DNA from 2 places in the Streptomyces sp. NPDC047315 genome. Region 1 is predicted to be linked to the other one. Evidence: riboswitches for the same ligand, from Rfam matches in the RefSeq annotation. Region 1 holds a riboswitch; the other holds the start of a gene.
What was found. A riboswitch is a leader RNA that binds a small molecule or an ion and turns the genes downstream of it on or off. The one in region 1 is predicted to bind S-adenosylmethionine.

Region 1 (15,786 bases):
TCCAGGGCCCGGCGGACGCCGGCGTAGTCGATGCCGAGGGCCGCCAGCCGCTCTCCCCCGCGGTAGCGGTCGTCCGGCTCCGGCGCGCGCTCCGCCAGCATGTGCGGATGGGCGCGGGCCACCTCGTGGGTGGCGAGCACCGCCAACAGGACGTGCTCGGTGCCGACGTGGTCCTGCCCGAGCAACCGCGCCTGCGCCTGCGTCTCCTGCCGGATCCAAGCGGTGGGGTCCGTCGCCCAGTTCACCCCGCCGCCCAGCCAGCGCCGCAAGAACGACATGGGGTACGGGCGGCGCCCCAGCAGCGCGTCCCGGGTCGGGCGCAGCCGGGGGTCGAGCCCGGCCGGGAGGTCGTCGCCACCGACCGCCCCCGCGGCCCTGGACCCGGCCCCGGATTCGGCTCCGGCTCCGGCTCCGGCATCGAGCCGGGCCCGTACGGCGTCCGCCGTCGTCCCGCACAGCGCCAGCACCTCGGCGCACCGGCTGTCGCCGTCCGCCAACAGCCCCCGCAGCAGGTCCTCGGGCGTGAGCTTCGACGCGCCCGTCCTCCGTGCCTGCGCCATGGCGTGCTCGAAGGCGCGGTGTCCGGCGCCGGTCAGCATCCGTCGGCGTTCGCCGTCCTCCCCCAGGACGTCGGCCGACGAGATGCTGTCCCCCGCGCCGTCGTCGCCCCTCCAGGCGTCCACCCGGCCGTCCCGGTCTCGAAGGACGGCCAGGGCGGACGCCTTGGTCACGGACTCGGCCGCGAGGGCGGCGCGGGCTTCCCCCTTGGTGCCGGTGATCCCCGCGAGCAGGTGCTCGCTTCCCATGGCGTCCCCGTCGCAGCATCCCCATGCCGCGCCGAGTACGCCGATCACCTTCCAGCCCGCTGCCACCCGTGTTTCCATGCGACCCTCCCGTTGTCTCCCCCGTTTTCCCCCGTGGTTCCCCCGTGGTTCCCCCGTGGTTCCCCCGTCGAGAGTGACGATCTCCCACTTCAGCGGGGTGCCGCGTCACCCGTTCGTTGACACTTCAGTCAACGAACGTCGCTCAAGCGCGCAGGTCACTCAGGGAGCGCTGCGGTGAGGTCGACCTCGATCAGCTGCCCGGGGTAGCCGAGTTGGGCCACGCCGAGGAGGGTGCTCGCGGTGGAGAAGGCGGTCGCGATGCCCGAGCCGTTCAGCCGGTCCCACGCCTTCGCCAGCACCTTCTCGTCGGTGCTCACCACGTAGATCACCGAACGCACGACGTGCTCCGGCCCCGCCCCCACCGCGCGCAGGGCCGTCAGCGCATTGGCCGCGACCTGATCGATCTGGCCGTCCAGATCGCCCTCGGCGACGACTTCGCCGGAGGTGTCGAGGGGGCACTGCCCCGAGAGATAGGCGGTACGGCCCGCCTGGACGACGGTGATGTGGTGGTAGCCGGGGGTCGAGTGGAGTTCGTCGGGGTTGATCCGTTCGATGTTGCCGCTGTTGTTGCTGTTGTTGCTCATGCCAACGAGTCTGCGTGAGCCGTGTGGGCCCCGCATCCGCATTTCCGCCCCGCTCGACCCCCGGCCGCTCGACCCCCGGCCGCCCGGACTACCCCAGCCCTCGGGCGAGCGCGCCCGCCAGTTCCCCGTCGGGGGTGTCCCCCCGCAGGTTGGACAGGTACAGCCCGCCGAGCCCGTAACTCTTCGCGTACGCCGCCTTGGTGGCGACGGACGTCGGGGTGTCGTACGTCCACCACTCGTTGCCGCAGTGCGCATACGCGGTCCCGGAGAACGCGACGGGGTGCGGGCAGCGGGTCTTGATCAGCCGGTAGTCCTCCCGCCCGAACTCGTACGTCCCCGGCGCCGGCCCGTTGGCCGGGCTCGGCGGCTCGGGGTGCCCGCGCACGCCCTCCCAGCCCCAGGCGTGCGTGGGCACCCCGAGGACCAGCTTGTTGGGGTGCACCGGCCGGGCGGTGAGTTCGCGCAGATGGAGGTGGGCGCTGTTGTCGAAGGACCCGTCCCAGCTCTCGTCCTGGAGGACGGCGTGCGGGGCGGTGCGGTGTTTGCGGTTGGGATCGGTGGAGGTGAAGTAGTCCGGCGAACCCGGCCGGGTCCTGGAGCGCCTGCGCGAACCCGCTGGTGGCGCCCCCGCTGTACGCGGGCCCGCCGAAGGACCACAGGACCTCCAGCCCCGGCTGCCGCTCCTTCAACTTCCGCAACTGGTTCAGGTGTCCCCGCAACGGCTGGTCCCAGCTGTCCGCGCGCCCGTCGACGCTCTCCTCGGCCGCGTGGGCGCGCTCCAACGACTCGTACGCGTCCCCGACCGCGCACCGCCCGTCGCGCACCGCCCCGTACGCGTACGTCAGATGGCTGAGCCTGCCCGCCGTCCCGCTGGTGACCAGGTCCCGTACGTGGAACCCGCGTTCGTGCCCGCCGACCTCGTGGAATACACCCATCTTGACGGGGTGCGCGGGCGGCGGCGGAACGGTGCCGCCGGTACGGATTACCCCGGCAGGCTCTCGTACTGGTTCTGTCCGGGCGGGGCTTCCGCGACGACCGAGTAGCGGTACTCGGTGGCCACGTTCAGCCCCCGGTCGGTGAAGGTCAGCACGCCCGGCTGGGTCCGTCCGACGTCGTGCCCGTCGCGCAGCACCCGGTACCCGACGACGTCGGTGCCGGGTACGGGCGCGTCCCAGGCCACGGTCACGGTCCGATCGGTGACGGCGGCGGCCCGCACGTTCGTGGCCGCGGGCACGGCGTACGCGGGCGTCGCCCCGCCCACCAGCACCCCCGCCCACAGGGCGACGGCGACGAGAAGGGCGACGGCGCTCCGGCCCGCCCTCGGTGTGATGAGTGTGCTCAACGACGCTCCTTCGTGGGGAGTGTTGCAACACTGCGCCGCACAACGTGAACGTCTCGGAGTCCACCGCACTTGCGAAGCTAGGGAGGAACGCGCGCCCGGATCAAGAGAGATGAGAACTCCGTGCCGAGATGAGGGGACTTCTCATGGGTGCGCCGGGCCTCCAGCCTCGGGCCTCCGGGCCTCCGGGCCTCCGGGCCTCCGGGCCTCCGTGAGGCAGGAAGCACGGAAACAGGGCCTGGATAAGCTCACCTCCCCGAAGGAGGAGTGCGCCCGTGACCACGGAGATCGTGATCGCCCAGACCACCGTCGACGCCGAGGACAAGGCCGAAGCCCTGGCCCACGGAGCGGTGGACGCCCGCCTCGCGGCGTGTGCCCACGTCGATCCCCCCATCAAGGCGTTCTACCGCTGGCAGGGCGAGGTCCAGACGGACCGCGAGTGGCGCATCTCGTACAAGACGACCCGGTCCCGGCTGCCGGAGCTCACGGCATGGGTGTCGGCGGCGCATTCGTACGACGTGCCGGAGTGGATCGTGCTCCCGGTGGACGACGGGTCGGAGGCGTATCTGGAGTGGGTGACGGAGCAGAGCAGCGCGGAACCCCGATGACCGGGAGCTGACGGGCGACCGGGCGACCGGCAGAGCGGGCGGCGACCAACAAAGCCTGCTGGTCACCGCCCGCGCCCGCCCACGCGCGCGCTATGAGTGAGGCCCGTCAGGGCAGGAAGGCCCGGGGGGCGGGTGTCAGAAGCCGCCTTGGAGCGGGAGGCGCTTGCGCGGGTCCGCGGTCTCCGGAAGCTGGGAGGACGACGGCGGCGGGGTCGGGTTCGCCGCGCACGTCACGTCCTTCGCCGGGAGCTTGCCCGTCGTCAGATACGCCGTCGCCACCGCGTCCGCGCAGCTGCTCACGCCTTCGAGGTACACGCCGTGCGTCTCGCCCTCGTCGACCGTGACCATCCGGGAACCCTTCATCGCCCGGTGCATCCCCTTCGCCTCCTGCAGCGGGGTCTGCGAGTCCCACTCCGCCTGGAGCATCAGCGCGCCGACCCGGTTGTTGACCTTCGTCGCCGGCTCGACGGGGTCGTCCCAGAACGCGCACGCCGTGACGTTGGAGCCGAAGTCGCCGTAGATCGGGAAGCGCGCGGCGTCGCGGGCCGCGTCGCGGCGGTAGGTGGCCAGGTCGCGCGGCCAGGACGCGTCGCCGCAGACGATCGTCTGGAAGAGCGACATCTCGTTGTCCTGGACGACGTACGACGGCGGCGGCTCGACCGGCTCGCCGGCTGCGGCCTTCTTCACCATGACGAGGATCTCCGCGCCCAGGGCACGGTGGAAGAACGCCCGGCGCATCGTCTCGCGGAGCACGGGGCCGTCGAGGACTTCGTCACCGACCCTGATGGGCTCGCGGTCCGCCCGGGCGACGAGGTCCCAGAAGCTCTTGTCGACCGCCTCCGGCGTCGCCCCCAGGCCGTACTTCGCGTGGTGCTGCGCCGTCCAACGCGTCCAGCGGTCGTACGCCGGCTCCGCGCCGGTGGCCCAGGCGCGCAGCGTGCCCCGCCACGCCTTGCTCGGGTCGACCGAGCTGTCCAGCACGATGCGGTCCGAACGGTGCGGGAACATCTGGGTGTACACGGCGCCCAGGTACGTGCCGTACGAGACGCCCACATAGCTGATCTTCTTCTCGCCGAGCGCGGCCCGGATCGCGTCCATGTCCCGCGCCGTGTTGCGGGTGGTGAAGTGCTTCAGATCGGCGCCGTACTTCGCCCGGCACTTGTCCGCGAACGTGCGCGCCCACGCCACGGACGAGTCGAACGTCGCCTCCGAGTACGGCAGCAGGACCCGTCGCTCCTGCGGTGCGGTACCGCACTCGACGGGGGTGCTCTTGCCGACGCCCCGCGGGTCGAAGCCGATCAGGTCGTACTGGTCCTTCACGGACTGCGGCAGCATCCCGCCCCACACCATCGGGTCTCCGACGCCGGAGCCCCCGGGCCCGCCCGGGTTGAAGAGCAGCACGCCGCGCCGCTTCTTCGGGTCGGTGGCCTTCGTCCGGGATATCGCGACCTCAATCTTCTTGCCGCCCGGCGCCCGGTAGTCCAACGGCACCTTGATCGTGGCGCACTCGAAGGCCGCGGGGGTGTCGGCGCCACACCGCTGCCACGTCAGCGGCTGCGCCGCGGCGTTCGTCGAGTTCGTCGAGTTCGTCGAGTTCGCCGGCGCGGCGTTCGCAGGGGCGGCGACGGCCACCGCGGGGGCCAGGGTCGCCAGGACGCTCACCGCGAGGACGGGAGCGATACGTCTTGACTGCACGTGCTGTCCTTTCTCGTACGTACGGGCATGCTCAGAGGCGCGCATGCGTCATCGAGCGGACGTCGCGCCGGGGGCGACGCGCGCCGTGGAGCTGAGGAACGGCAACTCGGTGTGGTGCCGCCGCTCGTGCGCACCCGCCGGATCCGGGGTGCAGGTCGTGTCCTTCGCCGGGAGGCGGCCCGTGAGGAGGTAGGTGTTCGTCAGGGCCTCGGCGCAGCTGCTGGTGCCCGAACCGTAGACCCCGTGGCCCTCGCCCTCGTCGACGAAGACCATCCGCGCCCCCTTCATGTCCTCGCGCAGTCCGACACCGTCGGGCAGCGGGGTCTGCGAGTCCCACTCGTTGTGCACGATGAGCGCGCCGACCCGGTTGTCCACGACGGTGGCGGGCTCGACGTTGTCGTCCCAGAACGCGCACGGGTTGATGTGGGAGGCGAAGTCCCCGTACAGCGGGAAGCGGGCGGCGTCCCGCCGGGCGTCCTTGCGGTACGTCCGCGGGTCCTTCGGCCACGGGGCGTCGCCGCAGCTCACGGCCCACAGCGCGGAGGCGAACCCTTCGTCCAACTGCATGCCGGGCAGCTCCGGGGTGGGCTTCCCGGCCACGGCGTCCCGCAGGATCTGCACGCTCTCCGTCGCCACGCTCGGCTGGAAGAAGCCGGCGCGCATCCTGGCCCGGATGTCGTCGCCGTCCAGGGGAGTCGTACCGACCTTGATGGGGGCGCGGTTCGCCCGGGCGACCAGGTCCCAGAACGTCTTGGAGACCGCACGCGGCGTCGAACCCAGGCCGTGCTGCGCATGGCGCCCGGCGGCCCACCGCGTCCACCGCTCGAACGCCTTCTCCGTCTCCGGCGCCCAGAGCCGGAAGTCCGCCCGCCAGGCCCGCTTGGGGTCCACCGCGCTGTCCAGCACGAAGCGGTCGGCGCGGTGCGGGAACAGCTGGGTGTAGACCGCGCCCAGATACGTGCCGTAGGAGTAGCCGAAGAAGTTGATCTTCTTCTCGCCGAGCGCCGTGCGGATCGCGTCCATGTCCCGCGCGGTGTTGCGGGTGGTGATGTGCTTCAGGTCGGCGCCGTGCTTGGCCCGGCACTTGTCCGCGAAGGAGCGCGCGAGCGCGGTGTCCCGGGCGAACGTCCGCTCCTTGAAGGGGCGTTCCAGATCAAGGTCTTCATCGGTCAGCCCACAGCGCACGGGGGCGCTCTGCCCGACGCCGCGGGGATCGAAACCGATCAGGTCGTACCGGTCCTTGACGGACTGCGGCAGCAACTCCCGCATCATCAGGGGCATGTCGAGGCCGTTGCCACCGGGGCCGCCGGGGTTGAACAGCAGCACCCCGCGCCGCTTGGCCGGGTCCGCTGCGCTCAACCGGGAGATCGCGACGTCGATCTGCTTGCCGCCCGGCGCCCCGTAGTCCAACGGCACCTTGATCGTGGCGCACCGGTAGTCGGGCGCGGGGTCGGTGGCGCACTGCTGCCACACCGGCTGCTGAGCACCGCCGGCCGGGGCCAACGCGGCGGATGCGGCCGGGGGTACGGGCGCGGCCACGGCCACCGCGGGGGCCAGCGGCGCGAGCACGCCCACCGCAAGCACGGGGACCAGTCTTCTGGCTTGCACGAAGGTCGTTCCTTCCGTTCGTCTCGTGGCGCGCACCGGCGGTCGGTCCGGGGCGCGCTGGGACACCGGCCAACCGGAGGAGGGCGGCCGGCAGTCGAGGGTGGGACGGCCGTACGAGGGACGGGGATCGTACGGCCGCCCCGGGACCGGGCCGGTCAGTCACGCCGGCCCGGCGATCAAGGGAGCGATCCAGCCGAGGGTCAGCCGGGCCGGGGAGCCAGCCGGGCCCTGAGAGGGCCAGCCGGCCGGGGGTAGCCGGCCCGGGCGGTCGGCCCGCTGGGCGCGGCCCGGCAGTCACGGCCCGACGGTCGCGGTCCAGCGGGCACGGTCGGCTCAGCGAGCCGCGCCCGCGCCTATGAGCACCCCCACCTTCGGCAGGTCCACCGGAGCCGCGCGCCGGGCACCCGGCTCGGCCCGGCACGTCACGTCCTTCGCCGGGAGCCGCCCCGTGGCCAGGTACTCCGACGTCACGTCGCTGGCGCAGGCGCTGCCGAAGAGGTACACGCCGTGGCCCTCGCCCTCGTCGACCGTGACCATCCGCGCCCCCTTCATCGCCCGTTGCATGCCCCGCGCCGTCGCCAGCGGGGTCTGCGAGTCCCACTCGTTCTGCACGATCAGGGCCGGGACGCGGTTGTCCACGACGGTGACGCGCTCGGCCGGGCGGTCCCAGAACGCGCACGGGTTGATGTGGGAGGCGAAGTCCCCGTACAGCGGGAAGCGGGCGCCGTCCCGCAGCGCGTCCTTGCGGTAGGTCCGCGGGTCCTTCGGCCACGAAACGTCGCCGCACACGATCGCGAACTGCAAGGACGCTTCGTTGTCACTCATGGGCGGATCCGCCGGCACGTCCGGCACCGGCTTCCCGGCAGCCGCCTCCTTCAGCATCGCGACCAACTCGCTGGCGTGCCGGACCTCGTAGACGGAGGGACGCATCTCGTCGCGTATCTCGACGCCGGACACCTTGCGGCTGCCGACGGTGACGGGGGTCCGGTCGGCCTGGGCGACCAGGTCCCAGAACGTCTTGGAGACCGCACGCGGCGTCGCCCCGAGCCCGTACTGCGCATGACGCCCGGCCGCCCACCGCGTCCACCGCTCGAACGCCTTCTCCGCGTCGGGGCCCCAGTGACGGAACGTCTCGCGCCAGGCCAGCGCGGGATCGACGGCGCTGTCCAGCACGATCCGGTCCGCCCGCTGGGGGAACAACTGCGCGTACACCGCGCCCAGATACGTGCCGTAGGAGTAGCCGACGTACGACAGCTTGGGCTCGCCGAGCGCGGCCCGGATCGCGTCCATGTCCCGCGCCGTGTTGCGCGTCGTGAAGTGCTTCAGATCGGCGCCGTGCTCAGCCCTGCACTTGTCCGCGGTGCCACGGGCGCGGGCCACGTCGACCGCGAAGGCGCCCGGGACGTAAGGCCGCGGCCACAGCTTCTCCTCGTCGGAGAGCCCGCAGGCGAGCGGGGTGCTCTCGCCCACGCCCCGGGGGTCGAAGCCGACGAGGTCGAAGCGGTCCAGCACGGAGCGCGGCAGGGCGTCGCGGAACTCCGGCGGCATGCCGAGGCCCGGGCCGCCGGGACCACCGGGATTGAAGAGCAGCACGCCACGCCGCTTGGCCGGGTCCGCGGTCCTGATCCGGGAGACGGCGACGTCAATCTTCTTGCCGCCCGGCGCCCGGTAGTCCAACGGCACCTTGACCGTGGTGCACTCGAAGTCCGCGGGGGTGTCAGCTCCGCACCGCTGCCACGCGAGGCCCGACGGCGAAGCGGCCTGCGACGGCGGGCGTGACTGCGGTGCCGCCACCGCTACCGCGGGGGTCAGGACCGCGAGCGCACTCGCCGCGAGACCTGCCGCGAGCACGGGAACAAGGCGTCGTACCAACACGGAAGGGTCCTCCCGCTCGGCTATCTGGACACCTACGACCTTGGCCCGACGGGACCCCTTTGCGAATCACCCGGCGAGCGGTAGCCGAGTAAGCCTGCGGTCTTATCTCCCCGACTTCCGGATCATTCTGCGGGCGCAGTTGAATTCCGCCATCCTCAGGGGTCGATTATCAGCCGCTTCGCCGCCCCCTCCACCGCCCCTGCAATTTCATACGACTCAGGGGCGAATAAGGGCCGACCTCAGGGCTCGACTCGGGCTCGACTCGGGGTCCGCGTCAGGGGCCGACTCCGGGTCATCAAAGGGCCGTGAGCGAAGCGACGGGAAGCGAAGCACCGGGAGGGCGAAGGACCAGGGGATACGGAAACGCCAAGCACGCGGAAACGTCGAGCGGGCGGAAAGACCAGGCACGCGAAAAGGCCGGGCACGCCGAAGGGCGGCACCCCCTGGGAGTGGGGTGCCGCCCTTCGTACGTAACCGGCCCTGCCGATCCTGGAGATGCTTCCCCCGGGATCAGAAGTCCATGTCACCGCCCGGCATGCCGCCCGGAGCAGCCGCAGCGGCCTTCTCCGGCTTGTCGGCGATGACGGCCTCGGTGGTCAGGAACAGCGCGGCGATCGACGCGGCGTTCTGCAGCGCGGAACGCGTGACCTTCGCCGGGTCGAGGATGCCCTCGGCGATCATGTCGACGTACTCGCCGGTCGCGGCGTTCAGACCGTGACCCGGGGTCAGGTTGCGCACCTTCTCGACCACGACGCCGCCCTCAAGACCGCCGTTGACGGCGATCTGCTTGAGCGGGGCCTCCAGGGCCAGCTTGACGGCGTTGGCACCGGTGGCCTCGTCGCCGTCGAGCTCCAGCTTGTCGAAGACGGCGGACGCCTGCAGCAGCGCAACGCCACCACCGGCGACGATGCCCTCCTCGACTGCGGCCTTCGCGTTGCGAACGGCGTCCTCGATGCGGTGCTTGCGCTCCTTGAGCTCCACCTCGGTCGCGGCGCCGGCCTTGATGACGGCCACGCCGCCGGCCAGCTTCGCGAGGCGCTCCTGGAGCTTCTCGCGGTCGTAGTCCGAGTCGGAGTTCTCGATCTCGGCGCGGATCTGGTTGACCCGACCGGCGACCTGGTCGCTGTCACCGGCGCCGTCGACGATGGTCGTCTCGTCCTTGGTGATGACGACCTTGCGGGCGCGACCGAGCAGGTCGAGGCCCGCGTTCTCCAGCTTGAGGCCGACCTCCTCGGAGATGACCGTGCCGCCGGTGAGGATGGCGATGTCGTTCAGCATCGCCTTGCGGCGGTCGCCGAAGCCCGGAGCCTTGACGGCGACGGACTTGAAGGTGCCGCGGATCTTGTTGACGATCAGCGTGGACAGGGCCTCGGCCTCGACGTCCTCGGCGATGATCAGCAGCGCCTTGCCGGACTGCATGACCTTCTCCAGGAGCGGGAGCAGGTCCTTGACCGAGGAGATCTTGGAGTTGACGACGAGGATGTAGGGGTCGTCGAGGACGGCCTCCATGCGCTCCATGTCGGTCGCGAAGTACGCCGAGATGTAGCCCTTGTCGAAGCGCATGCCCTCGGTGAGCTCCAGCTCCAGACCGAAGGTCTGGGACTCCTCGACCGTGATGACGCCTTCCTTGCCGACCTTGTCCATGGCCTCGGCGATCAGCTCGCCGATCTGGGTGTCGGCGGCGGAGATGGAGGCGGTGGAGGCGATCTGCTCCTTGGTCTCCACGTCCTTGGCCTGCTCAAGCAGGGCGGCGGAGACGGCCTCGACGGCCTTCTCGATGCCGCGCTTGAGGGCCATCGGGTTGGCGCCGGCCGCGACGTTGCGCAGCCCCTCGCGGACCAGGGCCTGGGCCAGAACCGTGGCGGTGGTCGTACCGTCGCCGGCGACGTCGTCCGTCTTCTTGGCGACTTCCTTGACCAGCTCGGCGCCGATCTTCTCGTACGGGTCCTCGAGCTCGATCTCCTTGGCGATGGACACGCCATCGTTGGTGATCGTGGGGGCGCCCCACTTCTTCTCAAGGACGACGTTGCGACCCTTGGGGCCAAGGGTGACCTTGACGGCGTCAGCGAGCTGGTTCATCCCGCGCTCGAGACCGCGCCGTGCCTCCTCGTCGAACGCGATGATCTTTGCCATGTGAAGTGTCCTCCACGGACTGGGTGGGAAGCTCTACGGACCGCGCTGGCGCCCGCGACGGACGGCCTGCCCGCACCAGTGGCTCCATGCGCCACACGGCGAGCGGGCCTCACCGACCCGGCCCTTCGTTGTCACTCTCACCCGGAGAGTGCTAACGCCAATGATTAGCACTCGCCACCCGAGAGTGCAAGCGTCCGACCCTCCCCCGACCCCCGCGACGGAGGGAACCGGCCGCGCTGGAAGGAGCGCGGGACGCGGGGCCGGCCGAGGAACACCGCGGGATACCCGACGGGGCACCCAGGGGACGATCCGGCAGGTCGGGCAAACGCAGGCCGGGTGCGCGCAAGAAGCGGGCCGGGCAGCACACAGAAGGGCCTCGCACCCCAACCGGGGTGCGAGGCCCTTCAAGTGCGTGAGTACGCCGGAGCGGGACTCAGGCCGAAATCTTCACCATGTCGGCCTGCGGGCCCTTCTGCCCCTGCGAGATCTCGAATTCGACCCGCTGACCCTCCTCCAGGGTGCGGTAGCCGTCCATCTGGATCGCGCTGTAGTGGACGAATACGTCCGCACCACCGTCGACCGCGATGAAGCCGTACCCCTTCTCCGCGTTGAACCACTTGACGGTGCCCTGAGCCATGCCCAACTCCCCTATTACTGGCCCTTGCACAGGACCGCACCTCGCGGACCCGGGTCAGACCCCTACCCGCTCACTGGAGTGCGCCGGAACGCGTCGACCGCGGCTGAATGTATCTGCCCAACTGCCCTCTGCAACAGGTCAATCGGACGAGAATTCCTGGAACCTACGATCGGGTAATTAGGTTGGATTACCGCAATTCCGGGGCAAACCAGGCCGGACAAAAGGAACTTAAGCGACACAAGTACGCCACACATTGGCTGCTTCTTATCGAGCCCGGGCGCAATTCGATACGTGGGCGAGAGCGGTCGGCGAAGGGGCGTTCCCCAACTGTAGCGTGCTCAACCATGCAGAATTGCCCCCTCCGGATGTCTCACGGAGGGGGCAATGCAGCTGACTCAGGGTAATGCGGCGGGTAATGCGGCTGACTCTGGGTGATGCCGGCCGCGCCGGCCGGCATCACCCGCGCCGGGCCGGAGCCCGGGGCTCAGCCGCCGGCGACCGCGGGGATGATCGAGATGCCGGCGCCGTCCGGCGTCGCGGTCTCCAGGCCCTGCTCGAAGCGGACGTCGTCGTCGTTGACGTACACGTTGACGAAGCGGCGCAGCTTGCCCTGGTCGTCCAGGACGCGGGCGGCGATCCCCGTGTGGTTCTTCTCCAGGTCGGCGATGACCTCGGCGAGGGTCGCGCCCTCGGCGGGCACCTCGGCCTGACCGCCGGTGTAGGTGCGCAGGATGGTCGGGATGCGGACGTTGACGCTCATGGGTGCCTCTTTCGGGGCCGGTACGAAGCCGGTACGGGGCGGTACGGGGCGGTCGTAGGGAACGGAGGGGCTGCCGGGACGGGGCTGCCGGGACCTGGGGTCAGCTAGCCAGGCCGGCGGCGCGGAACGCGTCCAGGCTCGGCCGGATCGTCGCCGACGGACCGGTGGTCTCGGCGACCGCGTCCAGCGTCTTGAGCCCGTCGCCGGTGTTGAGGACCACGGTGGTGAGCGACGGGTCCAGGACGCCCGACTCCAGCAACTTCTTCGTGACGCCGACGGTCACGCCGCCCGCGGTCTCCGCGAAGATCCCCTCCGTGCGGGCGAGCAGCTTGATCGCCTCGACGACCTGCTCGTCGGTGACGTCCTCGACCACGCCCCCGGTGCGCCGGGCGATGTCCAGGACGTAGGGCCCGTCGGCCGGGTTGCCGATGGCGAGCGACTTCACGATGGTGTCGGGCTTGACCGGCCGCACGACGTCGTGACCCGCCTTGAACGCGGCGGACACCGGGGAGCAGCCCTCGGCCTGCGCGGCGATGATCCGGTACGGGCGGTCCTCGACCAGGCCCAGCTTGATCAGCTCCTGGAGCCCCTTGTCGATCTTGGTGAGCTGGGAGCCGGAGGCGACGGGGACGACGATCTGGTCCGGGATGCGCCAGCCGAGCTGCTCGCAGATCTCGTACGCCAGGGTCTTGGAGCCCTCGGCGTAGTACGGGCGGAGGTTGACGTTCACGAAGCCCCAGCCCTCGCCGATCGGGTCGCCGATCAGCTCGGAGCAGAAGCGGTTCACGTCGTCGTAGGTGCCCTCGATGCCGACGAGGTCGCCGCCGTAGACCGCGGCCATGACGACCTTGCCCTGCTCCAGGTCGGACGGGATGAAGACGCAGGAGCGCAGCCCGGCGCGGGCCGCGGCGGCGCCCACCGCGCCGGCGAGGTTGCCGGTGGAGGAGCAGGAGAGGGTGGTGAAGCCGAAGGCGCGGGCGGCCTCGACGGCGATGGCGACCACGCGGTCCTTGAAGGAGTGCGTCGGGTTGCCGGAGTCGTCCTTGACGTACAGCCCGCCGGTGACGCCGAGCTCGGCGGCGAGCCGGTCGGCCTTGACGAGCTTGGTGAAGCCGGGGTTCACGTTCGGCTTGTCGGCGACGTCCGCGGGGACGGGCAGCAGGGGTGCGTAGCGCCAGATGTTGGCGGGGCCGGCCTCGATGCGCTTGCGCAGCTCCTCCGGGTCGCCGGCGGGCAGGTCGTACGCGATCTCCAGCGGGCCGAAGCAGGCGGCACAGGCGAAGATCGGGCCGAGCGGGAAGCGCTCGCCGCACTCGCGACAGGAGAGCGCTGCGGCGGGGCCGAGGTCGGGGGTGGTTGCGGTGCTTGCGGCGGTCTGCACAGCCATGGAGGCGAGGCCCTTTCTCCTCATCTTCCTCATGGCGCGTTTCGCCATGAGACGGATTTGGCACCTTCCCAAGCCGGGAGCCTCGCGACGCTGCGGCGCTGATGGTGCGCCGCACGACGGAGACCGGCTGGAGGGTTGCCGGGGCTTCAACGGGCCGTATCCCTCTGCCCCTCTGGATGAGCGGTATTCGATTGTGAACGGCGGGGTCGAACAGATCGAACGAGGCGATCGGAACGTTCAACGGTGGGGCCGTTCGGCGCGGGGACCCCGACATGCGATGGCCATCCGCGTTGTTCAAGACTGTAACCGAAGGTCCGGGCGGTTGAGATAGTCGTCCGAACCGCGAGATGGGTCACAGCGGGCGCCGGAGGGCTGGGCGGCGGACCGCACGGACGGAGGAGTTGGGGGCACGTGCTCGATGAGGTGGAGCGGTGGCTGGCGACACGTTCCTGGTCGGCGGCGGACCGTCCGCTGGGCGCCCTGCTCGCGGCCAAGCGGGGGACGACGGTCAGCGTGGTGCTGCCCGCCCTCGACGAGGAGGCCACCGTCGGCGAGATCGTCGCCGTGATCCGCCGGGAGCTGATGGAGCGGGTGCCGCTCGTCGACGAGTTGGTGGTGGTGGACTCCGGGTCCACGGACCGTACGGGCGAGGTGGCCGCGGCGGCGGGTGCGCGGGTGGTCCACCGGGACGAGATCCTGCCGCGGATCCCCGCCCTGCCGGGCAAGGGCGAGGTGCTGTGGCGCTCCCTGATGGTCACGCGCGGTGACGTCGTCTGCTTCGTGGACGCCGATCTGCGGGACTTCTCCGCGGACTTCGTCTCCGGGATCGTCGGCCCGCTGCTGACCGATCCGCAGGTGCAGTTCGTGAAGGCGATGTACGACCGACCGTTGGGCGAAACAGCAGGTCAGGGCGGTCGTGTCACGGAGCTGGTGGCGCGTCCGCTGCTCAATCTGCACTGGCCGCAGCTCGCCGGCTTCGTCCAGCCGCTGGGCGGCGAGTACGCGGCCAGGCGCTCGCTGCTGGAGCGGCTCCCCTTCCCCGTCGGTTACGGAGTGGAGCTGGGCCTGCTCGTCGACGCGCTGCACACGGTGGGGCTCGACGCCCTCGCGCAGGTCGACGTGGGCACCCGCAAGCACCGCCACCAGGACGGGCAGGCGCTGGGCCGGATGGCGGCGGCGATCTATCGCACCGCGCAACTCCGGCTGTCCCGCGGACACTTGGTGCGGCCCGCGCTGACGCAGTTCGAGCGGGGCGAGGACGGCTTCGTACCCCGGACGCACCCCGTGGACACGGAGGAGCGTCCACCGATGCGGGAGATCGCCGAGTACGCGGCGCGTCGTGCGGCATAGTGGCCGATATATAGCTGAAAATCCTATATGTGTATGCGACTGAGCAACGTGTGACACCGCAGCTGACCTCACGGCTGACACCCCGGCGGCGGGGGCCCGCGCTGCCCCGACCGCTCCGACATCGACGGGCCCTGCGACTCACCGGGCTGCTGGCCCTGCTGGTCCTCGTCGTGGCCGCCGTCGCCGGCGCCGCGCCGCCGCCCGCGCTCTCCGGAGCGCGGCTGTGGCTGCTGGGCGGACTGGCGGTGGCGCTGGCCGCGGCGTGCGCGGTGGCCTTCGCGGCGACCCGGGCCCGACGCACCCCGCCGAAGGGGTAGCCCGGGCCCGGGGCCGGCCCGCCGAAGCTGAGCACCCGGCCGGAGTCCGCCCCGCCGCAGGGGTGGCACCCGGCCCGGAGCGCGCCCCGCCGCAGGGAGGGCACCCGGCTGAAACCCCACCGGCGACAAGACGCCACTCGACCGTATGTGCGTTTGCCGACCGGGGCTGCGGGCTAAGTTCTGCCACATGGCTGCCGAACCTTCCGCCAACCCGTCCAGCGCCCGGACCCTGGTCGCGTCCAACCGCGGGCCCGTGTCGTACGCCGTGCGCGACGACGGCGGCCTGGACGCCAAGCGCGGCGGCGGCGGGGTGGTCTCCGGGCTGTCCGCGATCGGCGCGCGCGAGGACTCCCTCTGGGTCTGCTCCGCCCTCGGCGACGGCGACCGCGAGGCGGTGCGGCGCGGGGTCGGCGAGGAGGGGGTCCTGATGCTCGACATCTCCCCCGCCGTGCATTCCGACGCGTACAACGGCATCGCGAACTCAGTGCTGTGGTTCGTCCACCACATGCTGTACCAGACGCCGCTGGAGCCCGTGTTCGACGAGGAGTTCCGCCGCCAGTGGCGCTCCTACGAGGAGTACAACCGCGCCTTCGCCGACGCGCTCGCCGA
Region 2 (15,786 bases), on a different contig from region 1:
GTCTCTCGCTGAGCTCCGACCCGTACGGTTCGGTGTTCTACCTGACGACCGGCTTCCACGGACTGCACGTGCTCGGCGGCCTCATCGCCTTCCTGCTGGTCCTCGGCCGCACCTACGCGGCTCGGCGGTTCACCCACGAGCAGGCGACCTCCGCCATCGTCGTGTCCTACTACTGGCACTTCGTCGATGTCGTCTGGATCGGCCTCTTCCTCACGATCTACATGATCAAGTAATGGGGCGGGCGCCCATCGCCGCCTGACGAACACAGACGCTGCCTAGTGCAGACACAGTCCAGAAGCACGACGCAGAAAATCCTGACACCGGGGTAATCCGTGAAAAAGCTCTCCGCACGACGACGCCATCCGCTGGCGGCGGTCGTCGTCCTACTCCTCGCGCTGGCGGCTACCGGGGGGCTGTACGCCGCGTTCGCGCCTGCGGACAAGGCACAGGCTGACGAAACCGCCCAGTCCCTCGCCATCGAGGAGGGCAAGAAGCTCTACACCGTCGGCTGCGCCAGCTGCCACGGAACCGGCGGTGAGGGAACGACTGACGGCCCGAGCCTGGTCGGCGTCGGCTCCGCAGCCGTCGACTTCCAGGTCGGCACCGGCCGCATGCCCGCGCAGCAGCCCGGCGCCCAGGCGCCGAAGAAGAAGGTCATCTACACCCAGGCTGAGATCGACCAGCTCGCGGCGTACGTCGCCTCGCTGGGCGCCGGTCCGATCACGCCGACCGAGAAGCAGTACAGCCCCACTGGCGCGGACGTCGCCAAGGGCGGCGACCTCTTCCGTAACAACTGTGCCCAGTGCCACAACTTCTCGGGCAAGGGCGGCGCGCTGACGGAGGGCAAGTACGCCCCGACCCTTGAGGGCGTCAGTGCCAAGCACATCTACGAGGCCATGCAGACCGGCCCGCAGAACATGCCCTCCTTCCCCGACGGGATCATGCCCGAGCAGGAGAAGCGCGACATCATCGCGTACGTCCGGGAGATGAACGACAGCCAGGCCGAAAGCCCGGGCGGTCTCTCCCTCGGCGCTCTCGGCCCCGTCACTGAGGGTCTCTTCGCCTGGGTCTTCGGGCTCGGCGCGCTGATCGCAGTTGCCGTCTGGGTCGCGGCCCACACCGCTAAGGCCAAGAAGTCATGAGTAGCCAAGACATTCCAGAAGAGAACCTGCCGTCGGAGCAGGGCGCCGCGCACGACGCGGCCGGTCACGGCTCGGCCGTGACCCCCCACGGGAACGACCCGTTCGCCGACCCGGGACTGCCGGCGCACAAGCCGCGCATCCAGGACATCGACGAGCGCGCCGCCAAGCGGTCCGAGCGCACCGTGGCGTTCTTGTTCACGCTGTCGATGCTGGCGACGGTGGGCTTCATCGCCTGCTACGTCATCTTCCCGATCGACAAGATCGTCTACATTTGGCCGTTCGGGCACATCAGCGCACTGAACTTCTCGCTCGGACTGACGCTCGGCGTCGCCCTCTTCTGCATCGGCGCGGGCGCGGTCCACTGGGCCCGCACCCTGATGTCCGACGTCGAGGTGGCCGACGACCGTCACCCGATCGAGGCGTCCCCCGAGGTCAAGGCCCAGGTCATGGCCGACTGGCGGGCGGGCAACGAGGAGTCCGGCTTCGGCCGCCGCAAGCTGATCCGCAACACGATGTTCGGTGCGATGGCGCTGGTGCCGCTCTCCGGCGTGGTGCTGCTGCGCGACCTCGGTCCGCTGCCGGAGAAGAAGCTCCGCAGCACCCTGTGGGCCAAGGGCAAGCAGCTCATCAACATGAACACCAACGAGCCGCTGCGTCCCGAGGACATCACGGTCGGCTCGCTGGTCTTCGCCAGCCCCGAGGGCCTCGACCCGCACGCGCACGACTGGCAGATCCAGATGGGCAAGGCCGCGCTGATGCTCGTCCGGATCAAGCCGGAGGACATCAAGGACAAGCGCGAGCTGGACTGGTCGCACGAGGGCATCGTGGCCTTCTCCAAGGTCTGCACCCACGTCGGCTGCCCGATCAGCCTCTACGAGCAGCAGACGCACCACGTGCTGTGCCCGTGTCACCAATCCACCTTCGACCTCTCCGACGGCGCCCGGGTCATCTTCGGCCCCGCGGGACACCCGCTTCCGCAGCTGCGGATCGGTGTCAACGCCGAGGGCAACCTCGAAGCGCTGGGCGACTTCGAAGAGCCCGTCGGTGCGTCCTTCTGGGAGCGCGGATGAGTACTACGACCGAGAACAAGCAGTCCGCGGAGCAGCGGAAGGCACCCGCGGGCGAGCGGGTCGCCGACTGGGCGGACGGCCGGCTGGGGATCTACTCCCTCGCCAAGGCCAACATGCGCAAGATCTTCCCGGACCACTGGTCCTTCATGCTCGGTGAGATCTGCCTCTACAGCTTCATCATCATCATCCTCACGGGTGTGTACCTGACGCTGTTCTTCAACCCCTCGATGAACGAGGTCGTCTACAACGGCAGCTACGTGCCCATGCAGGGCATCAAGGTGTCGGAGGCGTTCGCCTCGACGATGGACATCAGCTTCGACGTCCGCGGCGGTCTGCTGATCCGGCAGATCCACCACTGGGCCGCGCTGATCTTCGTCGCGGCGATGATGGTGCACATGATGCGCGTCTTCTTCACGGGCGCGTTCCGCAAGCCGCGCGAGGTCAACTGGCTGTTCGGCTTCCTGCTGCTCGTCCTGGGCATGTTCACCGGCTTCACCGGCTACTCCCTCCCGGACGACCTGATCTCCGGCACCGGTGTCCGCTTCATGCAGGGCGCGATCCTGTCCGTGCCGATCGTCGGCACGTACATCTCGATGTTCCTGTTCGGCGGCGAGTTCCCCGGCCACGACTTCGTGCCGCGGTTCTACTCGATCCACATCCTGCTGCTGCCCGGCATCATGATGGCGCTGCTGGTGGGCCACCTGATCCTCGTCGTTTACCACAAGCACACGCAGTACGCGGGTCCCGGCCGCACCAACAAGAACGTCGTCGGCATGCCGCTGCTGCCGGTCTACATGGCCAAGGCCGGAGGCTTCTTCTTCCTGGTCTTCGGCGTCATCGCGGTGGTCGCGGCGATCGCGACGCTCAACCCGGTCTGGTCGGTCGGTCCCTACCGCGTCGACCAGGTCTCCACGGGTGCGCAACCAGACTGGTACATGGGCTTCGCCGAGGGTCTGATCCGAGTGATGCCTGGCTGGGAGATCAACGCGTGGGGCCACACCCTGGCCCTGGGCGTCTTCATCCCGTTGGCGATCTTCCCGCTGGTGCTGGGCGCGATCGCGGTCTACCCGTTCATCGAGTCCTGGGTCACCGGCGACAAGCGCGAGCACCACATCCTGGACCGCCCGCGCAACGCCCCGACCCGCACCGCCTTCGGCGTCGCCTGGCTGTTCGCGTACTTCATCATGCTGGTGGGCGGTGGCAACGACATCTTCGCCACCCACTTCCACCTGTCGATCAACTCGATCACCTGGTTCGTCCGGATCTTCTTCTTCGTCGGTCCGGTGCTGGCCTTCATCATCACCAAGCGCATCTGCCTGGGCCTGCAGCGCCGGGACCGCGAGAAGGTGCTGCACGGACGCGAGTCCGGCATCATCAAGCGGCTGCCGCACGGTGAGTTCATCGAGGTCCACGAGCCGCTCAGCCAGGCGGACCTGCACACCCTCACCGCGCACGAGCAGCACCAGCCGCTCGAAGTCGGCCCCGAGGTCGACGAGAACGGCGTGCGCCGCAAGATCTCGCGGACGCAGAAGCTGCGCGCGAAGCTCAGCAAGGGCTACTACGGCGAGGGGAACCAGATCCCCAAGGCGACGCGCGAGGAGTACGAGGAGATCGCCGCGGCCCACGGTCACGGGCACGGCGAGCACGAGGAGGTCACCAGCGGCAAGCACTGACCGCTGAACCACCGTCGCCACGGTGAGAGCCCCGTCCACTGCCTGGACGGGGCTCTTCGCCGTTCCCGGGCCTGGATAGGCTGGATGGCGTACCTTCCCTTTCGTACCGCGATCGTTTTCGCATCGATCCCCTTTCCCCTTCGTCTGGACCCCAGGAGCGGACCATGAACGTTGTGACCCCGGCAGGCGGCGACAGCGTGGCGGCCCACTCCTGGCCGACCGTGCTGAACTCGCTGCTGAACAACGACGACCAGGGCGCGGACGCGACGGCCTGGGCGATGGACCGGATCCTCAGCGGCGAGGCGTCCGACGCGCAGATCGCGGGCTTCGCGGTCGCGCTGCGGGCGAAGGGGGAGACCGTGGAGGAGATCTCCGGTCTCGTGTCGACGATGTACGAGCACGCCAACCTCATCGAGGTGCCCGGGCCCAGCGTGGACATCGTCGGCACCGGCGGCGACGGCGCGAAGACGGTGAACATCTCCACCATGGCGTCGATCGTGGTCGCCGGCACCGGCGCGAAGGTCGTCAAGCACGGCAACCGCGCCGCGTCCAGCGCCTCCGGCGCCTCCGACGTGCTGGAGAAGCTCGGGGTGAACCTGGAGCTGTCCCCGCAGCGGGTGGCCGAGGTCGCCGAGGAGGCGGGCATCACGTTCTGCTTCGCGATCAAGTTCCACCCGGCGCTGCGGCACGTGGCGGTGGCCCGCCGTGAGCTGGGAATCCGTACGATCTTCAACTTCTTGGGTCCGCTGACGAACCCGGCGCGGGTGAAGGCGCAGGCCACCGGGGTGGCCGATGCGCGGATGGCGCCGATCATGGCGGGGGTGCTCGCCCGGCGCGGCTCGTCGGCGCTGGTCTTCCGCGGGGACGACGGGCTGGACGAGCTGACGACGACGTCCACGTCCCGGGTGTGGATCGTGCGGGACGGCACGGTCCGCGAGGAGCACTTCGACCCGCGGGACGTGGGCATCGACGTGGTGCCGGTGTCGGAGCTGCGGGGCGCTGACGCGTCGTACAACGCGGAGGTGGCGCACCGCGTGCTGTCGGGCGAGCGCGGCCCGGTGCGGGACGCGGTGCTGCTGAACGCGGCGGCGGCGCTGGTGGCGCTGGAGCCGGGGGAGGCGTCGCTGCGGGAGCAGATCGCGGCGGGTATGGAGCGGGCGGCGGAGGCGGTGGACTCGGGCGCGGCGTCCGCCACCCTCGCGCGCTGGGTCCGCGCCACGAACGCGTCCTAGCGCACGCGCTCGCCTTGCGCCTTGGCGCCCTTGCGCCGTGCCGGCTGCGCTGTGATGGCGTCTGCGGCCCATCTGTGGCTTGTCGCGCAGTTCCGCCCCCCATGCTCAGAGGGTACGGGGGGTACCCCCAGCGCCCCTGATCGTGCTCGGCCCGCAGGTGACTGACGGGCTGAGCGAAACAGGGGCGCGGGGAACTGCGCGACAAGCCCACGACGGCATGTAGACGCCATGAACACCCGTGCGCAACGGCGCTGACGCGGCGTTTCTCGGTGCGGCTCGGTGGGGGCCGGCCATGCCGGTCGCGCGCGGCAGTGTGTCCGGGATGCGGACGTGGTTGCGTGGGGGCGGGGCGTCGCATACGGTTTGCGCAGGTCATGAGTGACAGCGACTACGGCCCCGGCCCGCTGTCCGGCAACCCTCCGTCCGTGGCGGGGTGCCCCGGGTGAAGACCAGGTCGTGGGCAGCGAGGTCCGCGGCAAGCGCGGACCCCTGCGAACCCTGGGGTCCTGGTCCTCAAGGGAGCAGCCTCGTGAGCAAGCGAATGCGATAGGGCCTCGTAGCCCCTTCTTCATCACCCCTCCGCCGCACCGCGCCGTCAGCGCCCAGCGCCCAGCACGCACGCGCGTTCCCGCGGAGTCCGTCCTGAAGTCTTTCCATTCCGCTGTGCCCCACCGGGAGATTCCGCCATGTCCGCATGCCCGAACACCGCCGCCACCGCCATCGCCACCGACCGCGTCATCCTCCCCGTTCTCGGCCGGGACGTCACCGTGCCGCTGGTGACCGGCGGGGAGGTCACGTACGCGGCGCTGGACTACGCGGCGAGCGCCCCCGCGCTCCAGCGGGTGTGGGACGACGTCGCCGCGTACGCCCCGTACTACGGCAGCGTCCACCGCGGGGCCGGCTACCTCTCCCAGCTCTCCACCGACCTCTTCGAGAACAGCCGGCGCACCGTCGCCGAGTTCCTGGACTGCCGCGAGGGCGACCAGGTCGTGTTCACCCGCTCCACCACCGACTCGCTCAACCTCCTCGCCGCCGTGCTGCCCGCCGACTGCGAGGTGTTCGTCTTCGAGACGGAGCACCACGCCTCCCTGCTGCCCTGGCAGGAGGCGCGGGTGACGTACCTGAACGCGCCGCGCACCCCGCAGCAGGCGGTCAGCACCCTGGAGCGCGCGCTCGCCGACCGCGACCCGTACGGGCCGGCGCTGGTCTGCGTGACCGGTGCGTCGAACGTGACCGGTGAGCTGTGGCCGGTGAAGGAGCTCGCCGCCGCGGCCCACGCGCACGGCGCCCGCATCGTGCTGGACGCGGCCCAACTCGCCCCGCACCACCCGGTGTCCGTGCGCGAGCTGGACGTCGACTGGGTCGCCTTCTCGGGCCACAAGCTGTACGCCCCGTTCGGCTCCGGGGTGCTCGCGGGCCGCGCGGACTGGCTCCAGGAGGCGGAGCCGTACCTCGCCGGCGGCGGCGCCTCGCGCAAGGTCGCCCGCCGCGCGGACGGCGGCGTGGACGTCGAGTGGCACACCACCGCCGCCCGGCACGAGGCCGGCTCGCCGAACGTCATCGGGGTGTACGCGATCGCCGCCGCGTGCCGCGCGCTCACCGAAGCCGGCTTCGACTCCCTCGTCGCCCGGGAACAGGAGTTGGTGGCGCGGGTGCGCGCGGGGCTCGCCGAGGTGCCGCAGGTGAAGGTGTTGTCCCTGTTCGGCGACGACGCGCCCCGGGTCGGCGTGATCTCCTTCGTCGTCGAGGGGTGGAACAGCTCCCACTTCGCCGCCGCGCTCTCCGCCGAGTACGGCATCGGGGTCCGCGACGGACTGTTCTGCGCCCACCCCCTGGTGCGCACCCTGCTCGGCAGCGACCCCGAGGAGCCGGGCGAGTGCGGCGCCCCCGAGGCCGAGCCGGGCGAGCGGTCGCTGAACGCGATCCGGGTCAGCTTCGGCGCCGGTACGCCCGACGAGCACCTGGAGCGCTTCGTACGGGCCGTCCGGGAGCTGGTCACCGACGGCGCCCGGTGGAACTACCGCACCGAGGACGGCCGTTGCGTCCCCGACCCGACCGCGGGCCCCGCAGCCGCGCCGACCGGCTGACGCTCCGGCAGCCGCGTACCGAGCAGCACCATCCGCAGCGCCCGCTCGGTCGCGTCCGCCAGGAACTCCCCGCCGCGCCCCAGCGCTTCGCTCAGCGAGACGGGCGCGGGCAGGATCGAGCTGTACGCGTCCACGCCCGCCGACCGCACCTGGTGCGCGCCCTCCCCGATCGTGCCGGCGAGGGCGAGCACGGGGCGGCCGTACCGCTTGGCCCGCCGGGCGACCTCGGCGGGCACCTTGCCGCGCGGGGTCTGGTGGTCCAGCGCGCCCTCCGCGGTGAGCACCAGGTCCGCCCGGGCCAGCCGGGCGTCCAGGTCGAGCTGGTCGAGCAGGACCTCGAACCGGGGCAGCAGATGGGCGCCGAGGGCGGCGAGCCCCGCGCCGAGCCCGCCGGACGCGCCCGTGCCGGGGCCGCCGTACAGGTCGCCGCGGACCTTCAGGTCGCGGGTGAGGACGTCCGCCCAGTGCTCCAGGGCGGCGGAGAGCTCTTCGACCTGCTCAGGGGTGGCGCCCTTCTGCGGGCCGAAGACCCGGGCCACCCCGCGCTCCCCGCACAGCACGTTGAACGGGTTGCAGGCGACGCGGATGTCGGTACGGCCCAGCCTGGGGTCCAGCCCGCTGGTGTCGATGCGGTCCAGCTCCAGCAGGTGCCGGCCGCCGTGCGGCAGTTCCCGGCCGTCCGCGTCCAACAGCCGGGCGCCGAGCGCCTGGAGCGCACCGGCGCCGCCGTCCGACGTCCCGGAGTCGCCGCAGCCGACGAGGATCTCGCGGGCGCCGGAGTCCAGGGCGGAGCGGATCAGCTGCCCGACGCCGTACGTCGTGGTGACGCCCGGGTCGCGCAGGTCCCGCGGGACCAGCGAGAGGCCCGCGACCGCCGCCATCTCCACCACGGCCGTGTACTTGTCGAGCATGGCGAAGTGGGTGAGGACGGGGGCGCCGGTGGGGCCGGTGGCGGTCAGGGCGACCAGCCGGCCGCCGGAGGCGGCGGCCAGCGCGCGGGCCGTGCCCTCTCCGCCGTCGACCAGCGGGATCAGGTCGATCTCGGCGTCCGGGACCACCCGCAGCACCCCCGAAGCGATGGCCTCGGCGGCGGACTGGGCGGACAGGGACTCCTTGAAGCCGCTGGGTGCGATGGCGAAACGGGTCAGCATCGTGTGAACTCCCGGTACGAGTGAGGGTGAGGAGAAGTCGGAGGCGTCGGGCGTCAGGGGGTGAGGGGCACGCCGAGCAGCGGCCAGACGGCGACGGCGAACAGCAGCACCAGCGCGGCGGTCAGCGGCGCCAGGACGGCGGACATCTTCAGCAGGTCCCGCGGGGTGTAGGTGGGGACGTCCGGTATGTCGGCGAAGAGGGTGACCGGCTTCGCGGAGGCGGGCAGCGTGTGGCAGAACCCGGCCGCGGCGGTGGACGCGAGCGCGGCGGCGACCGGATTGACCCCGGCTCCCACCGCGGCGGCCACCACCAGCGGCACCAGCACGGAGGAGCGCGCCGAGCGGGACTGCAGGACCAGGTGGGCGAGCGTGGACACCACCACCACGACGGTGAGGAACGCCCAGGCGGGCAGGTCCAACGGCACCCCGCCGACCAGCCACTTCGCCGCCCCGGAGTCGGCGAGGGCCAGGCCCATCGCCATCGTCGCGGCCATGAAGAGCAGCAGCGACCACGGCACGGTCTTCAGCGCGTCCTTGAGGTTCACGGTGCCCAGTGCGGGGGAGGCGGCGACGACGGCCCCTATCAGCGCCACCACGGCCGGCGGCACCTGGTGCAGCGGCTCGCTGCACCACAGCACGACGACGGTGGCCAGCAGCAGCGCGCAGCGCGCCTCCGCCTGCGACCACGGCCCGGTGACGGGGTGCTCGGTGTGCTCCTGGATGTGTTCGGCGGTGATGTGCACCGCGCCCTTGCGGTCGGCCCGCTTCGTGGTGGTGAACAGCACCACCTCGGCCGCCAGATGGGACGACACCACCGCGAGCGGCAGTCCGAGCAGCAGCCACTCGGCGAAGCCGATGCGCTCGCCCGCGGACTCCCACAGCACGGAGACCGTGATCAGGTGGGCGCCCGCGCCGATCAGGGTGGCCACCGCCGACAGCAGGATCACCGTGGGGAAGAGCAGCGCCAGCATGACCACGAGCCGCTTGCGGTCGGCGAGCGCCTTCGCCAGCGCTATGAAGACCGGCAGCGCGAGCGCGGCCCGTCCGGAGGTCGCCGGCACCGCGAAGGCGGTGACCACCAGCGCGGCGGTCGTCAGATGGACGAGCTGCCGCACGTTGCGGGCACCGGTGACCAAGAACGCCGCCGCCCGGCCGGCGAGCCCGGTCCTGGTGACCGCGGCGGCCAGCACGAACGCGCAGATCAGCAGCCAGACGGTGTCGTCGCCGAGGGTCCCGAAGAGGGTGTCGCTGCTGATCACCCCGGTCGCGGTGAGCGCCAGCCCCGCGCCGAGCGCGATGTAGGTGTCGTCGATCGGCGTGCCGATCCAGGCGCAGGTCGCGAAGGCGAAGACGGCCAGGGTGATCCTGGCGTCACCGCTGAGGCCGGGGAAGTTGCCGGGCACCACGAGCAGCGCGCAGATGCTGAGCGCCACGCAGAGGGTCACGGCTTGTCGCAGGTTCAGTGTCACGTCATAGAGGGTTCACGGGCGCGGTGAGCACTTCATGAGCCGATGATGAAAGGAACTTCACCAAAGGCGACGCGGCGGTGTGACGATTGCGCCGTACGGGGGAGCGGAACATGAAGAAGCCGTACAGCCCCTGAGTGCCGTACGGCTTCGTCTTCGTCGCGGTGCGCCCGGGCTCACTCGGGCAGGCGGTACCCCATGCCCCGGACCGTCTCGACCCGGTCGGGCCCCAGCTTCTTGCGCAGCGCCCGCACGTACACGTCCACGATGTTCGACCCGGGGTCGAAGTCGTACCCCCACACGTGGGACAGGATCTGCTCGCGCGACAGCACTTGTCCGGGGTGGCGCAGGAACAGCTCCAGGAGGACGAACTCGCGCGCCGTCAGGTCCACGGTGCGCTCCCCCGAACGAGCGCGCCTGGTCCGCAGGTCGAGCGTCAACTCGCCGTTGCGCAGCACCGTGACCTCCGGCGCGCGGGCGGCGGTGCGCAGTCGCAGCCGCACCCGGGCCAGCAGCTCCTCGAAGCGGAACGGCTTGGTCATCCAGTCGTCCGCGCCGCCCTCCAGGCCGGCCACCGTGTCCCGTACGGAGTCCCGGGCGGTCAGCACGATCACCGGCACCGAGACCTGGGCCTCGCGCAGTTGGCGCAGCACCGTGAAGCCGTCCTTGCCGGGCAGCCCGATGTCCAGGATCACCAGGTCGAACCCGCCGGTCACCGCGTAGTCGAAGGCGGCGTCGCCGTCGTGGACGACGGAGGTGGTGAAGCCGTTGGCGCGCAGGCCCTTCTCCACGAAGGCGGCGATGCGCTCCTCGTCCTCGACGATGAGTATCCGGTTCACGACGTCGCTTCCTTCTGCAGTACGAGGACGAAGGTGGCGCCGCCGCCGTCCGTGGGGCGCAGCTCCACGCGTCCACCGTGCCCTTCGGCGATGGCCTTCACAATGGCGAGTCCGAGCCCCGCACCGGTCGCCCGCGAGCCGCGCCGCGAGGTGCCCCGCCGGAACCGTTCGAAGATCACTTCGGAGTCCTTGGGCTGGACGCCGGGGCCGCTGTCGGCGACGAACAGCTCGATCGTGCCGTCTCCGTCGCGCGATCCTATGCCGATGCGCTGCCCGGGGACGGTGTGCTGGACGGCGTTCTGCGCCAGTTGGACCATCGCCTGGGTGATGCGCTGGGGGTCGAGCAGGACCTCGGCGTCCACGGCCTGGTCCAGGTGCCAGTCGCGCTCGCCGAGCGCCCGGGCCTTCACGAAGACGTCCGCGGTCAGCTCGCCGAGCTGCACCGGTTCGGGCGAGACGAAGTCGGGCCGCTCCGCCTTGGCGAGCAGGAGCAGGTCCTCGACGATCCGGCTCATCCGGTCCAGCTCCTCCATCACGATCCGGACCGTCTGTTCGCGCTCGACGGGGTCGTCGCCCATCAGCTCCAGATGGCCCCGCACGATCGTGATCGGGGTGCGCAGCTCGTGGCCGGCGTCGTCGACGAACTCCCGCTGGGCGGCGAAGGCCCGCTCCAGGCGGTCGAGCATCCCGTTGAAGGTCTGGGCGAGTGCGGCGATGTCGTCCCGGCCCTGCACCGGGATGCGCTGGGTCAGGTCCTGCTCGGTGAGTTGCGCCGCGGTGGTGCGCACCAGGCGTACGGGGCGCAGGATGCGGCCGGCGACGACCCAGCCGATGCCGGTGGTCATCAGCAGCGCCACGCCGGAGATCCCGAGCAGCATGTGGAAGACGTCGGTGGCCTTGGACTGTTCGGCGGCGGGGTGGATGGCGACCACGAAGGCGGCCGGCAGCTGTCCCCCGGCGCCCTCGATGGGCACCTTGGCCCAGCGGATCTCGCCCTCGGGGCGGTTGAGCGTGCCCATCGAGTCCCCGGAGTGGAATATCGCCGTCATCGCGGCCTCGTCCTTGACCAGGGGGTGGGGCACCCGCTGGTCCCGGGACTGCTGCTTGACGGCGAAGCCGCGGCCGGGGTCCTGGACCAGGCCGATCAGCTCCTCGTCGGGGTCGGGGTACTGCCGGGCCAGGAACACCCGCAGCAGCGGGTTGGGGTCGGTGAACTTGCGTCCGTTGTCGGGGTCGACGCCCTGGCGGACGAAGTTGGCGAACTCGTTCGTCTCCTGGACCAACAGCCCGTTGATCCGGTGGTCCGCGTCGCGCAGCAGCACCGAGCGGGTGGCCAGCGCGACCGCGGCCAGGGCCACCGTCATCACGATCAGCAGCCACAGCAGGATGCGCGCCCGTGCGGAGACGATCTGGAGCCGTGCGGTGACCCAACGGCGTACTGGATCAGCCGTCGTCACCGTAGTCGTCGCCCCCCGGGCCGTCGTCGTCCCCGCCGTTGCCGTTGCCCGGGTTCGTGTTGTTGTTGCCGCCCGAGCCGTTGCCGCCGGAACCGGTGCCGTTGCCGCCGGAGCCGGTGCCCGTGCCGCCGGAACCGTTGCCGGAGCCGTTGGAGGGGGCGTCGTCGTCGCCCGCCGGGTTCTCGCTCACCGGCGGTGCGACGGTCTCGTCGCCGGGGGTCGTCGCGGGCGCGCTGGGCGCCTGTGAGGGGGTGCCGGGCGAGCCCGACGGCGTACCGGTCTCCAGGCGCACCTTCGGCGGAACCTTGTTCGAGTCTGGGTTGTCGGTGAGGGCATAGCTGGTCACCGCGATCCCGAGGGGGATCGCGACGACGGCGGCAAGGGCCGCGATGCGATGGGAGAAGACCATGGTGTCGATGGTGGGAGCCGGACCGGCGCAAGCGGATGAGGACAAGATGAGGATTTCTTCATCCGACTGTCGCGGGTGGGACCCGGTGCTAGGGGAGTGGTGCGGGGGAGTGCGGTGCCGGGGAGCGGGTGCGGGGCGTGGGGCTGCGGGGCTGCGGCGCAGCGGTCAGGAGTCGAGGCCGATGGCGAAGGCGGCCTCCAGGTCGTGCTGGGAGTACGTGCGGAAGGCGACGTGCGTGTCGGTGCCGACCACGCCCTCGACCTTGCTGATCCGGCCGGGGATCACGTCCGCCAGGTTCTCGTGCCGGGCGACCCGGACCATGGCGATCAGGTCGTAGGTGCCGGTGACGGAGAAGACCTCGCTCACCCCGTCCAGCGCTGCGATGGCGTCCGCGATCTCGGGGATGCGGTCCACGCTGGTCTTGATGAGCACGATCGCGGTGATCACGGCTGGTTTTCTCCCTCGGTCGCCGCTGCTGGGACCTTCACTGTAGCCGGCCGTCGAAAGCGGCCCCAGGCGTAGAGGAACCCCGCTCCGAACCCCACCAGATGGGCCAGGTAGGCCACCCCGGGGCCGCCCTCGCCCGCCCCCGACGCGGCCAGCCACTGGAGCACGAACCAGAAGACCAGCACGACCCAGGCGGGGAAGCGCAGCGGAAGGAAGAAGAGGAACGGGAAGAGACTGGTGACCCGGGCCCTGGGGAAGAGGAAGAGGAAGGCCCCGAGCACCCCTGAGATCGCCCCGGAGGCGCCCACCAGGGTCTGCTCGGACTCCGCGTTCGCGGCGGCGTAGGCCACCAGCGCCGCATAGCCCGTGCCGAGGTAGAAGAGGGTGTACTCGAACCGCCCCAAGTGCTCTTCGGTCATGGCGCCGAAGACGTGCAGGAAGAGCATGTTGCCGAGGAGGTGGAGCCAGTTGCCGTGGACGAAGAGCGCCGTGAGCGGGGTGACGAGGGCGTCGGCGGCGCCGCCGGTGAGGTGCGCCGGGATCACCCCCCACTGCTCGAAGTAGCGGCTCTGGGCGGCGAGCAGTGCGTCCCCGCTCCCGTAGGAGGGGTTGAGTCCCGACACCGGGCTGACGAGGAAGACCGCGCAGCACAGGGCGATCACGCCGGAGGTCACGGCGGGGCCGGTGGTGCCGCCCCGGACCGCACCGCGCAGCGCCCGGCCCACCGCCGACGGCACCGACTGCCAAAGGGTCACGGGACAGATCATGACGGAACGGTCCATGGTGGTACAGGGTGCCTCGCCGTGCCCCGGGAGCCCCGTGAGGCCATAGAGTTACGAGCAGTACACCCGCAGTTCGAAGGCGCACCGCGGCGACCGCGCGTGGCGGGCGGCTCCAAGCCGCCACCGAGGTCGAGGAAGTCGACGGCGCTCAGGGCGTCGGCGCACGTGGAAGCGTGTCGACACGTGCTGGCGAAGGCCAAGAGACGCCCAAGAGAAGCCCATGAACGTCAAGGAACGTCAAAGAAATGAGGACGGACGGAACGATGACGACGGTTCCCTCTCCCACGGCTGACACCCGCTGGCGCTGCACCCTCTGCGGAAACCTGACCCGCTTCGACGTGACCCGCTCGTCGAAGGTGGTGGAGTACGTCCATCTGGACCTCGCGGGGCAGCCCACGGTCGAGGAGCGCGAGGTGGTGAGTGAGACCATCGAGTCGGTGCGCTGCCGCTGGTGCAACGCCGTGGATCAGATCGAACTGGTGGACAGGCCGGGCGCGACCTCCTGAGGGGCCGCGCCCGGATCGGTGACGGGCGAACGGGTAATGGGGTGACGGATCGTGGAGCAGCCTGAGGGCGGCGCCGAACCGGCCGGTGCGGCCGACGACGCCGCGGAGGCGCTCGAAAGGCCGTTGCCGGAAGGCGTGCGGCGCAGGGTCGTGACCCTGGTCGCGGACGTCTTCGGCGGGCTGACCGTTGCGGAACTCCCGGCCCAGCTGCGGCAGTACGCCCGTTTCACCCCCTCCCGGCGCGCCAAGCTCGCGGGCAACGCGATGGCGGCGACGCTGGAGAGCGACCCGGTGTTCCGCCAGCGGGTGGGCGAGCGGATCGCACAGCTCCAGCCGGAGCTGTGCGCCGCGCTCACCGCGGGTTCGCCGCCCGCCGCCGCCGATCCCCTGGACGTGGCGGCGGCGGCCTACGTGCTGCGGCCCACCGGATGGGTGAAGCTGGTGGCCACCGCGGGCGAAGAGGCCCAGCGGGCGGACGCCGAGCGCGCCGACGAGGCCGGGCGGCGCGAGCAGGACCGGCTGCGCGCCGAGCTGTCCGAGGCGCGCGCCCTCACCAAGAGCGAGACCGAGCGGCTTCGCACGGAGCTGGAGACGGCCCGCAAGGAAGCGGAATCGCTTCGCCGCAAGCTGCGCAGCGCCGAGAGCGACGTCAAGCGCGGTGAGGCCGCACTGCGCCGGGCCGCCGCCGAGATCGACTCCGTACGGGCCGACGCCGCGGCCCAGGTGTCCGCGGCCGAGAGTGAGACCCGACGGCTCAAGGCGCGGCTGGGGGAGGCGGAGGCGGCGGTCGAGGCCGGGCGCCGCGCCGCCCGCGAGGGCCGCTCCATCGAGGACATGCGGCTGCGGCTGCTGTTGGACACGGTCCTGGACGCGGCCCAGGGGCTGCGGCGCGAGTTGGCGCTGCCGCCCGTCTCCGTGCACCCCGCCGACACGGTGGACGCCGTCGAGCCGGGGCGGATGACGCCCAAGGACGTTGCCGCCCGCGCGCTGTCGGAGACCGACCCGGCGCTCCTGGACCAACTGCTGTCGCTGCCCCAGGTCCATCTGGTCGTGGACGGCTACAACGTCACCAAGACCGGCTATCCCACGATGCCGCTGGAGAAGCAGCGGCTGCGGCTGCTCGGCGGGCTCTCCGTGCTCGCCGCCCAGACCGGCGCGGAGGTCACCTGCGTCTTCGACGGCGCCGAGTTGGCCGCGCCCGTGCTGCTCGCCCCGCCGCGCGGGGTGCGGGTGCTCTTCTCCAAACCGGGGGTGACCGCGGACGAGTTGATCCGCCAGCTCGTCCGGGCCGAGCCGCCGGGGCGGCCCGTGGTGGTCGCGTCCACCGATCGCGAGGTCGCCGACGGGGTCGCCAGGGCCGGTGCCCGTCCGGTTGCCTCCCTTCTGCTCCTGAAGCGGCTTTCCCGCACCTGATGCACTGTTGGGCGGCTTTGCTGGCTGGTGTCAGCGTATGACCGCTTTGTTGCCCCGTGGGTCGGGACGTACGGTCAAGTACCCATGACACAGTGTGTGATCAGAGTAAAGA

Region 2: another riboswitch for S-adenosylmethionine. It lies ahead of ABZ842_RS28195 (aminotransferase class V-fold PLP-dependent enzyme); the one in region 1 lies ahead of thrC (threonine synthase).

The regions. Positions count from the first base shown of each region.
Region 1 covers NZ_JBEYTZ010000010.1:160,214-175,999, reverse strand. Annotated here, with positions in the region: gene ABZ842_RS14380 (Clp protease N-terminal domain-containing protein) at 1-884, opposite strand, end outside; gene ABZ842_RS14375 (RidA family protein) at 1,040-1,468, opposite strand; partial or broken gene ABZ842_RS14370 (glycoside hydrolase family 18 protein) at 1,557-1,961, opposite strand; gene ABZ842_RS14365 (fibronectin type III domain-containing protein) at 2,451-2,810, opposite strand; gene cutA (divalent-cation tolerance protein CutA) at 3,083-3,415, shown strand; gene ABZ842_RS14355 (alpha/beta hydrolase) at 3,551-5,110, opposite strand; gene ABZ842_RS14350 (alpha/beta fold hydrolase) at 5,159-6,718, opposite strand; gene ABZ842_RS14345 (alpha/beta hydrolase) at 7,052-8,593, opposite strand; gene groL (chaperonin GroEL) at 9,104-10,726, opposite strand; gene ABZ842_RS14335 (cold-shock protein) at 11,160-11,363, opposite strand; gene ABZ842_RS14330 (MoaD/ThiS family protein) at 11,848-12,123, opposite strand; gene thrC (threonine synthase) at 12,224-13,510, opposite strand; SAM riboswitch class I at 13,528-13,693, opposite strand; gene ABZ842_RS14320 (glucosyl-3-phosphoglycerate synthase) at 13,922-14,860, shown strand; gene ABZ842_RS14315 (hypothetical protein) at 14,911-15,177, shown strand; gene ABZ842_RS14310 (trehalose-6-phosphate synthase) at 15,365-15,786, shown strand, end outside.
Region 2 covers NZ_JBEYTZ010000027.1:87,934-103,719, reverse strand. Annotated here, with positions in the region: gene ABZ842_RS28220 (heme-copper oxidase subunit III) at 1-233, shown strand, start outside; gene ABZ842_RS28215 (c-type cytochrome) at 333-1,142, shown strand; gene ABZ842_RS28210 (Rieske 2Fe-2S domain-containing protein) at 1,139-2,212, shown strand; gene ABZ842_RS28205 (cytochrome bc complex cytochrome b subunit) at 2,209-3,885, shown strand; gene trpD (anthranilate phosphoribosyltransferase) at 4,050-5,117, shown strand; SAM riboswitch class IV at 5,488-5,605, shown strand; gene ABZ842_RS28195 (aminotransferase class V-fold PLP-dependent enzyme) at 5,804-7,204, shown strand; gene ABZ842_RS28190 (glycerate kinase) at 7,135-8,355, opposite strand; gene ABZ842_RS28185 (SLC13 family permease) at 8,409-9,824, opposite strand; gene ABZ842_RS28180 (response regulator transcription factor) at 9,998-10,660, opposite strand; gene ABZ842_RS28175 (ATP-binding protein) at 10,657-12,117, opposite strand; gene ABZ842_RS28170 (small secreted hydrophilic protein) at 12,104-12,526, opposite strand; gene ABZ842_RS28165 (Lrp/AsnC ligand binding domain-containing protein) at 12,692-12,973, opposite strand; gene ABZ842_RS28160 (rhomboid family intramembrane serine protease) at 12,970-13,740, opposite strand; gene ABZ842_RS28155 (hypothetical protein) at 14,019-14,261, shown strand; gene ABZ842_RS28150 (NYN domain-containing protein) at 14,313-15,674, shown strand.